Regions from separate parts of the Psychrobacter sp. L7 genome, predicted to be linked through region 2. Evidence: predicted binding sites of a transcription regulator. Region 2 holds the regulator's gene; each other region holds the start of a gene.
The links. The regulator PhoB, encoded in region 2, activates phosphate uptake and scavenging genes when phosphate is short. The targets are predictions, from matches to a motif close to TGTCATNAANCTGTCATAA.
Positions count from the first base shown of each region.

Region 1: a site for PhoB is predicted at 1,297-1,315, ahead of pstS (phosphate ABC transporter substrate-binding protein PstS). Genes of this name have one in related genera too.
Region 3: a site for PhoB is predicted at 1,923-1,941, ahead of CAP50_RS09305 (porin). Genes of this name have one in related genera too.

Region 1 covers NZ_NEXR01000001.1:175,962-179,250, forward strand. Annotated here, with positions in the region: gene thiC (phosphomethylpyrimidine synthase ThiC) at 1-712, opposite strand, end outside; TPP riboswitch at 999-1,115, opposite strand; gene pstS (phosphate ABC transporter substrate-binding protein PstS) at 1,388-2,554, shown strand; gene pstC (phosphate ABC transporter permease subunit PstC) at 2,899-3,289, shown strand, end outside.
Region 2 covers NZ_NEXR01000002.1:48,037-51,325, forward strand. Annotated here, with positions in the region: gene asd (archaetidylserine decarboxylase) at 44-865, opposite strand; gene dtd (D-aminoacyl-tRNA deacylase) at 976-1,431, shown strand; gene phoB (phosphate regulon transcriptional regulator PhoB) at 1,619-2,323, shown strand; gene phoR (phosphate regulon sensor histidine kinase PhoR) at 2,494-3,289, shown strand, end outside.
Region 3 covers NZ_NEXR01000009.1:62,647-65,935, forward strand. Annotated here, with positions in the region: gene CAP50_RS09300 (CTP synthase) at 1-537, opposite strand, end outside; gene CAP50_RS09305 (porin) at 725-1,786, opposite strand; gene CAP50_RS09310 (malate synthase G) at 2,395-3,289, opposite strand, start outside.

The DNA of each region.
Region 1 (3,289 bases), on a different contig from region 2:
TGATATTATTCGGGATGATGGCGCGACCGGCCGCGACCTCGCTACGTACAAACTCAGGGGTGATGATTTTTGGGGTGTTGGCACCAAAGCTTTCGCCGTCATGCTGACGCATATCGGTCAGCTCATGCTGCTTTTGCGTCTCACGAATGGCGATATATTCCATCTCAGGGGTGATGATACCGCGGCGCGCATAGTGCATCTGGGTGACATTGCCTGCTTTACCATTGACTTTTTTGGCACGGCGCGGCTTATCGATATGGGCAAACCGTAGATTGGCTGTGGTGATATCACGCGCACGCGCTTGCCCGTATGAGCTGGACAAACCGCTTAGCTGCTCTGTATCACCGCGCTCGGCTATCCAGCCCTCGCGCAGTTTGGGCAAGCCGCGGGTTAGGTCAATTTGGGCATCAGGGTCGGTATAGACGCCTGAGGTGTCGTAGACATAAAACGGTGGGTTTTGCTCCCAGTCGGACTCATCAACGCCCTGAATAGGCGTAGGATCTAGCGTAATCTTGCGCATCGGTACTTGAATATCAGGTCTTGAGCCTTCGATATAGACTTTTTGCGAGGCGGGGAGAATACGGTGTAAGTCGCGTGCTTCTTCTTCAAAGCGCGTGTCTTTGGCGCTACGGTGCGCAGGGGTTTTTAGCGCGTCGGCTTTTTTGTCAGAGGCGTTTTGCTGGGTCTTTGGAGGTAGAGTTGAAGTTGTCATATGCTGTCCTAGCGTGTTGGTTTTTGAATAAAAGCAACACCGCCAGAAGCTGCGGGGGTAGCACGTATCATCTAGGCAGTTTTTGCTGCGTCGTCACTGGCTATCAAATTTATCATCGCAAAAATCTGCCTTCGCGGAGGATGTCATCAACCTGTAAGCGACGCTTGGTATCTCTCATCATTGCTTCGCACTACTTAACGCTATAAAGCTTAGCACCACAAAGTGGGCATTTAGGCTAACAGTCATGAGGATAACGGGGCATTTCTGCCCGTGTCTGCCTTATATAATACAGTGCTGAAGACTTCCCTGCGTCGGTACTAACCGCATCAGGTTCGGCGGGTGATCTCTCAGCGAATGTACAAAGGCAGTCAGCCATTCGTACACCGCACCCCGAGTCTGTCAGTGTTGTAAATCAGTCTCATACTAACAAACTTCTGCCGTGAGGGCTACTGGTGTTTGACCATCGGTATGTCAGTCAACGTGCGCATGAGGCTCTGAATCATGACACGCAGGCTAATGAGCGTTAGCCTTAAGCGGCGACTGATTTGACCCTATTTATCACGCATATAAAAGAGTTGGGCGGTTGTCATCAAACTGTCATAAAAACTTGTCAAGATGTCACACATGCCACCAATCATGCTTTGTTCAATCGTTGTTAAACTTTAGGAGTCCTACATGCGTTATTCGTTATTGGCAGTCGCCGTTAGTTGCACCTTAGTACTCACCGCTTGTAATAAATCCACCGACACCGCAGAGTCAGCAGCGCAGAGTGACACCAGCGCGGCGACAGTGGCCGAAACCACCAGCACAGCGACATCCTCTCCAGCAAGCGATTTTAAATCAGCTGAAAACATCGCCATGAACATCACTGGTGCGGGCGCGTCGTTCCCGCAGCCTATCTATGCCAAATGGTCCTATGACTATAATGCCGCAACTGGCGGTCAGGTCAACTATCAGTCTATCGGCTCCTCAGGTGGCATCAAACAAATCCAAGCAAAAACCGTTGACTTTGGTGCCTCTGATGCACCGATGACTCCTGAAGAGCTGGACGCAGCAGGACTTATTCAGTTTCCAACCGTCATCGGCGGTGTGGTACCGATTGTCAATATCGATGGTGTGGGGCCAGGTGAGCTAAAGCTGGACGGCGCAACCTTAGCCGATATCTATCTGGGTAAGATTAGTAAATGGAATGACCCTGCTATCACTGCCATGAACCCAGATTTGACCCTGCCAGATGCTGCCATTACCACCGTGTTTCGCTCAGATGGTTCAGGCACGACTTTTAACTTTACCGATTATCTGGCCAAAGTCTCAAACGATTGGAGTGACAGCGTGGGTGTCGATAAAACCGTCAAATGGCCTACCTCTGCCACAGGGGCAGGCGGTAAAGGCAACGAGGGCGTATCAAGTTACGTCAACCGTATGAAAAACGCTATCGGCTACGTCGAGTATGCTTATGCCAAGCAAAACAACATGGCACACGCTGCCCTAAAAAACGCGGCGGGCAACTTCGTACAGCCATCCGCTGAGACCTTTGCCGCGGCAGGTGACATTGATTGGTCACAGCAAGCAGGCTTTTATAAAGTCATCACCAACTCTGAGACCGAGCAAGCGTGGCCCATCGCTGCTGCTACCTTTATCTTGGTACACAAGCAGCCAGAAAACCCACAGCAAGTGGCTGGCGTGCTGAACTTCTTTGATTGGGCGTATGCCCAAGGTGATGATAGTGCCATGGCGCTTGATTATGTGCCTTTCTCCGATACCGCAGTGGCACTGTTTAAAGATAAGTGGAATGAGGTCAAAGGCCATGATGGTCAGCCTGTCTACACCCCAGCTCAGTAGTTTGTCTACATATGTATATAGTCGATACACTCTAAAAATGTCATAGCGCTACTGGGATGAATTTTGCGCAGCCTCTGGGAACGCAGCACGCAAGTAAAATTTATACCAGTAGCGCGTTTCAATCCATAACAGTTTTACATTCAGCTGACTATAGCAGCACTTGTAAGCCCCTTTGAGACACCTATTCTCCAGTAGTGGTCTCAAAGGTTTTATCACAACAAATTTAAAAATAGCGTTATTAATGACCGTTAATAGCGCCCTTTATTAAGATTTAGTTTGCTGTGATAAGACCTGATGAGTCTTTTAAAGATTTTGATTTAATATTATTTAATGCTGAGACACTTATGAATGATTTAAGGTCGCAACTGGCAAAACAAAAACGTTACGATGCACTATTTGTCAATGCCACCAAGGCATTTGCCATTCTCGTACTGCTATCTTTGGGCGGTATTTTGCTCTCTTTGATCATTGGCGCTTGGCCGAGTATTCAAGCATTTGGTCTGGGGTTTTATACCAGTAATAACTGGGATACGGTTGCCAATGAGTATGGGGCGCTAGCGCCTATTTATGGCACGCTGGTGACGTCCTTTATCGCTATTTTAATTGCCGTGCCCGTCAGCTTTGGCATTGCGATTTTTTTGACCGAGATGTGTCCGAATTTCTTAAAAAAGCCTCTCGGCATCGCCATTGAGCTGCTGGCAGGTATTCCTTCTATCATCTACGGTATGTGGGGAC
Region 2 (3,289 bases):
TCGCGCTTGACTGGGTTTTGTCTTAAAAAAACAGACAGATTATCTAGCCCAGTAGCTGTCCCATTTTTACCACACTATTGGCTTGCAGGCTGTCTTGCCAGTCGGCTTTGGCGGTTTTCGGTAGTACGACTATCGCAGTGGAGCCGAGATAAAAACGTCCAAGTTCATCGCCTTTTTCAAGCTCCATGTCGTGTTCGGTTTCTTGAATATCGTCGGTACGGCTGATTTTGCCAGTGGCGACTGTCTCGATACCAGCGACGATCATCGCGCCGACCATCACGACCGCAGCTTTGCCGTAGGCGGTATCAAACAGACACACCAAACGCTCATTTCGCGCAAACAAATCAGGTATGTTGGCAGCCGTGGTGTTGTTGACAGAAAACAGCGTGCCTGGTACATAGCGGGTTTTGGTCAAGGTACCAGTAAACGGCATATGAACGCGGTGATAATTGCTGGGTGCCAGATAGACCGTGGCAAAACTGCCATCGGCAAAATAATGCCCATCTTCGCTATCGGCCAGCAGTTGGCCGATATCATAGTAGCGCCCTTTGGCTTGCAAAAGCTTATGGTCGTCAATCTGACCGAGCTGCGAGATGATGCCGTCAGCTGGGCTGACAATCCCCTGAGGCGTGGCGTCGATAGGGCGCGCGTCTGCTTTTAACTCGCGAGTAAAAAAGTCATTAAAGCTCTCATAAGCACCTAAGTTTTGGCGCTCATACTCATCCAAGCTGATATGATAGGCTTTTGCAAAGCTACGAATAAAGGTGCGCTTGACATAGGGGTGGCGACTGGCAGCCAAACGGCCAGCGACTTTACTGAGCTTTTGTTGCGGGACAAGCTGCTGCAAGGTGGTGAATACATTCATAATATGGCGACCAAAATAAAGGTGAGAGAGTAATAAATAGGCAAATAAATGATGATATTTTATCATGGACGGCCTAAGTTTGTATGAGCATAATTGGTAAGGGAGCATAAATGAAAGCATTGATACAGCGGGTACATGGTGCAAGCGTCAGCGTCGATGGGGGTTGTGTCGGGCGTATAGAGCGCGGCGTGCTGGCGTATATCGGCTTGGGGCCTGAAGACGACCTACAAACGGCCAAGCGGATGATTGATAAAATTCTTGGCTATCGTATTTTTGAAAACGACGATGACCCTGCCAAATATGGCAAACTGGACAAAAATGTCCAGCAAGTCGCTGGAGGGCTGCTGCTGATATCACAGTTCACCCTGATGGCGAAGACCGACAAAGGCCGGCGTCCTGATTTTGGCGGTGCCATGCCACCAGAGGCAGCGCGCGTGCTGTTTGCTCAGCTAGTCGACTATGCCAACAGTCAGCACCCTCAGGTAGCGACGGGTCAGTTTGGCGCAGACATGCAGGTTATGAGTATCAATGATGGGCCACTGAATTTTATATTAGACGTGAGCTAAAGCATCAAATGTGAATCATGATGGTGAGTGCCATCTGTTTGAGGGAAGTGGCTTGGTTTATAGCAGCCGCTTAAATGACAAATGTCATCAAACTGTCACAATTACCGCGTTTAATAGGCAAGCAGTGGCGAGCGATTATCGCCCTTTTTTATACGTCTGTTTTGTCCCTTATCACTGAGAATACCCTATGTATAATGAGCAAATTTTGATTGTTGAAGATGAACCTGCAATCCGCGAGATGGTCGTCATGACGCTAGAGATGGCCGGTTTTGATAGCTTGCAGGCAACGGACGTATCAGAGGCGCACCAACAAGTGGTCGACCATCGGCCAGCGCTGATTTTGCTAGATTGGATGCTGCCTGGGGACAAAAGCGGCATTGATTTTTGTCGTATGCTCAAAAGTGATGAGCTACTCGCTGAGATACCCGTCATCATGCTGACGGCCAAAAGCGAAGAGGACAGCAAGGTGCACGGTCTGGATGCGGGCGCAGATGATTATATGACCAAGCCTTTTTCGACGCGCGAGCTGATCTCAAGGATCAAAGCGGTGTTGCGCCGTAGCAATGCTTTGAGCGCCGACAAGACCATTGAAATAGGTAAGTTAAGCCTCGACCCCAAAAGCCAGCGGGTCATGGCGTCTGGGCAAATCATCGATGTCGGACCGACCGAATATCGGTTGTTGGCGTTTTTTATGAGCCATCCTGAGCGTGCCTATACGCGCACCCAGCTGCTTGATCAAGTGTGGGGCGGCAATGTCTATATCGAAGACAGAACCATCGATGTGCATATCAAACGCCTACGCAAACTGCTGCGCCCTCATGACTGCGATAAGCTGATACAAACGGTGCGCGGTACTGGTTATCGCTTCTCACGCTTTGTTGAGGCCAAATAATCGGCACTCATACTGCCAAAACAGCCGCCGCAATTCTGTTGCCAGTCCAGCTATCATCACCATAGTTATCAGTAAGTGATTATCAGTAAGGGCCACTTAGCAGATAAGGGTAGTCATCATTATGATAACGAGAGAACAAGTAGGGCAAAAAAATAGGTCACGAAAAATGGATGAGTAACATAATGTCAAAGCAATGTACCGAACAAGATATCTCAGAGCCGATAGCGCTACAAAACACCACCGATCAATTAAAAAAAATAAGAAGTGCGCTGCGGGCGCTGCGCGATGCGGTGATTTTACTCAATGACAGTGATGGTCTGGAATGGTGGAATCAGGCTGCTGAAGATTTACTATTATTGCAGGCAGCAGATAAAGGCCGATGTATTTTTGACTTTATTGGCGCATCTGAGTTTCGCCAGTACTATCAAGCGCCGACGCTGGCTGACGAAGGTGTACATATAAAGTCATGGCGCGCGCCTGAGCGTTATTTAAAGTGTGAGCTGACCCCGTTTGCCGACGAAAAGCTATTGATCATCTACGATGTGACGCGTCTGCATCATCTAGAAGAGATGCGCCGCGATTTTGTGGCCAACGTCTCGCATGAGCTGCGTACGCCGCTGACCGTGATGATGGGGTATTTAGAAAACTTTTCGGATCAGCCAGACATGCCGCCGCACTGGAAGCGCGGCTTTGAGCTGATGACCCAGCAGACAGCGCGCATGAATAGAATCGTCAATGATTTATTACTGCTATCGCGTATCGAAATCGAAGAGACTCATGAGCTACATTATATCGATATGACCAAGCTGCTGACCCATATCTATGATGATGCACAGGCCTACAATCAAGAGTACGGTCATAGCATCCATCTACAGATAGACACCTATGATGGGCTGTACGGCTCAGAGATGTATCTGACCAGCGCCTTATCCAATCTGGTGATCAATGCGATTAAATACACGCCAA
Region 3 (3,289 bases), on a different contig from region 2:
ATAAGGCACCAGCGTTAAATGCATGAGCATAGCGCGATTGCGACCAAGCTCTACTTGCATCTGACGTACGGCCTCCATAAATGGCAGCGACTCGATGTCACCGACTGTACCGCCAATCTCGATAATGGCGATATCGTAGCCTTCGCCACTGGCAAGAATCTTACTTTTGATTTCATCAGTGATGTGCGGGATGACCTGTACGGTACCGCCCAGATACTCACCGCGGCGCTCTTTGTTTAGCACGTTTTGATAGATACGACCACTGGTAAAGTTGTTGCTCTTAGTCATCTTAGAATGGCGTAAGAAGCGCTCATAATAGCCCAAATCTAAATCCGTCTCTGCGCCATCTTCGGTGACAAACACCTCACCATGCTGAAATGGGCTCATCGTACCTGGATCGACGTTGATATACGGATCCATCTTGGTCATCGTGACAGTCACGCCACGCGCTTCTAAGACCGCAGCAAGAGAAGCGGCGGTGATACCTTTTCCTAGTGAGGACACTACCCCACCGGTCACAAATATAAACTTGGTCATAGTACTCTTTCGGTAATTGGTAAAGAAGGATTTTACTAAAAATACGCCATAAAATATAGGGCAAAAATGCAAACTGTCTGAAACTCTTGTTTTGTACCTCAGCGGTAGACTTTTGTCACAAATAATACATACAACAAAAAAACCCACCCCGAAGGATGAGTTTTTTATTTAGATTCTAATGGTTAGATTAGAATTTGTATTCGATACCACCACCGATACCAAAACCATCAAACTCGCTCTCAACTTTTACAAGAGGTGCAGTTACTGTAGCCTCTGAGCTTAAATAAGCACCATATAGGTGACCAGTCGTTGCCGCGTTAAACGCATATTTGCCGCCTACTACCGCACGGAAAGCTTCAGCATCGTCAGCACCACCAACGTTGTTTACGAAATCACCTTGAGCATAGGCAGTCCAAGGAGTCGCTGTCGCCATCTCACCACTGATAGTGAATGCATTTTCGTTGTCATCACTGTCAAAATCAGTGTTTTGATATAGAGCGCCTAGTGTCACTACTGGGCTGATAGCATAGTTACCACTGACACGAGCAACTTTAAAGTCGCCTGCTTGGATGTACGTAGCACCAACGTTCATTGGACCTGCTTCGTATTTACCACCAACACCAAACGCATCGCGGCCTAGTGTATCAGTATTGTTGTCTTCATCCATGGCGTACATCGCCATGAACTGCATGCCATTGATGTTAGGCGAGAAGTAGTTGAAAGTGTTGTTAGTACGCGGTGCGTCAAAGCTTGCAAGTACGACATCACCACCTAGTACGCCACCTTGAGTCACGTTAGCAAAGTTTACGTAGTCATCGATAGCTGATAGACGACCAGCAAGCAATGTACCGTACTGAGCGTTTTTCAAACCAAGATAAGTGTCACGTGAGTAAAACTGATCTGACTTTTCCATACGGCCACCGTCTGCATCTACAAAAGCATCACCAGCGTCAATATCGATACCGTACTCTAGTTGATAAACTAAGTCAGTGTTTGCAGTTAGTGCTTCAGAACCTTTTAAACCAATACGTGAAGCATTTGAGTTTAATTGGCTACGACCATCAGCGTCTACTGAAGTTTTAACAACACTATCAACGCTTCCATCAGTGTTATAAGTCGTTGTAGTTGTGTCATTGTCACCAGTGTTTACATCTAAAGTTAAGAAGCCTTTACCGTAGACAGTTGGAGCGGCATTGGCTGCAGAAACAGATAGAGCAGCAACGGCTGTAGCTAAAAGTAGTTTTTTCATGGGGTATCTCCACTTTACAATTGTAGTAATGAGCGAGCTATTATTAGCTGGTGCCCAATTGGTATCGTCACAAATCCTCAAAGATATAATGTGTAACTGGCTACCGAGATTAGTCAGAAACAAGTGTGGCGAAGTTTTATTACAGTAAGATGAAAAAACCATGACTTACATAACCAGCATCAAAAAAGTAACTGCCATGTAAACGTTGGTCTTTATCCTTCTGCTGCGTAACATCCGTTACCAAACTCATACTTCGAGTACAAGCATAACAACTTTGACATAATTTGCAACATATTTTTTTGTACTTTTAACGCGATATCTGGCGCACTCCATATCTTTTATAGCGCTCAGGCTTTGAAAAAAACAGCCATACAATGCGCTTAAATACCAATGGCTTATCGTAAGTTTTATGACAAACCATTCGATTACGCCCACTGTATTACGTACAAAAATAAAGCGCTACTTATTCACTGATAAGTAGCGCTTATAAGCGAAACAGCATTATCGCTATCTACTATCGACACCGGGTCAATATAGCCATGTAGCAATATATACATGCATCGACACAGCTTTTATGCCGATGCAATAGGATAGCGACGCACACTGGCTTAGACGTTGGCTTTTAGATCCAAGCGTGCTTGGTGCAATAGTGGCTCAGTGTAGCCGCTTGGCTGCTCGCGTCCTTTAAAGACGAGGTCACAGGCCGCTTTAAAGGCATAAGACTGCTCAAAGTTGTTTGCCATAGGCTGATAGCTACTGTCGCCGGCATTTTGCTCATCGACAATCTTCGCCATACGCTTCATGGTATCCATGACTTGCTGCTCGCTGACCACACCGTGATGCAACCAGTTGGCGATATGCTGGCTTGAGATACGCAAAGTCGCACGGTCTTCCATCAGGCCCACGTCGTTGATGTCAGGCACTTTTGAGCAACCGACGCCTTGGTTTACCCAGCGTACCACGTACCCTAAGATACCCTGCGCGTTGTTGTCCAGCTCTTGCTGCTTCTCTTCCTCTGTCCAGTTGGTGTCTTTGGCCAATGGAATGGTCAAGATATCGTCTAGGCTAGCACGCTCGCGTGATTTTAGGCTGTCTTGTACCTCGGCGACATTGACTTGATGATAATGCATGCTATGCAAGGTGGCGCCTGTCGGTGATGGTACCCAAGCGGTACTGGCACCAGATTTTGGATGCGCCGCCTTGGTCTCTAGCATCTCTTTCATCTCGTCAGGCTTAGCCCACATCCCTTTACCAATCTGCGCCACACCCTGCAGGCCTGTTTCTAGACCGATATCGACGTTCCACTGCTCATAGGCGGGCTGCCATGCCTGCGACTTCATCTCGCCTTTTGGTACAAATGGGCCAGCATTCATACTGGTATGCATCTCGTCGCCTGTACGATCCAAAAAGCCGGTATTAATAAAGATAACGCGCTCTTTGGCTTGGCGGATGGCTTCTTTTAGGTTTACCGTCATGCGGCGCTCTTCATCCATGATACCTATC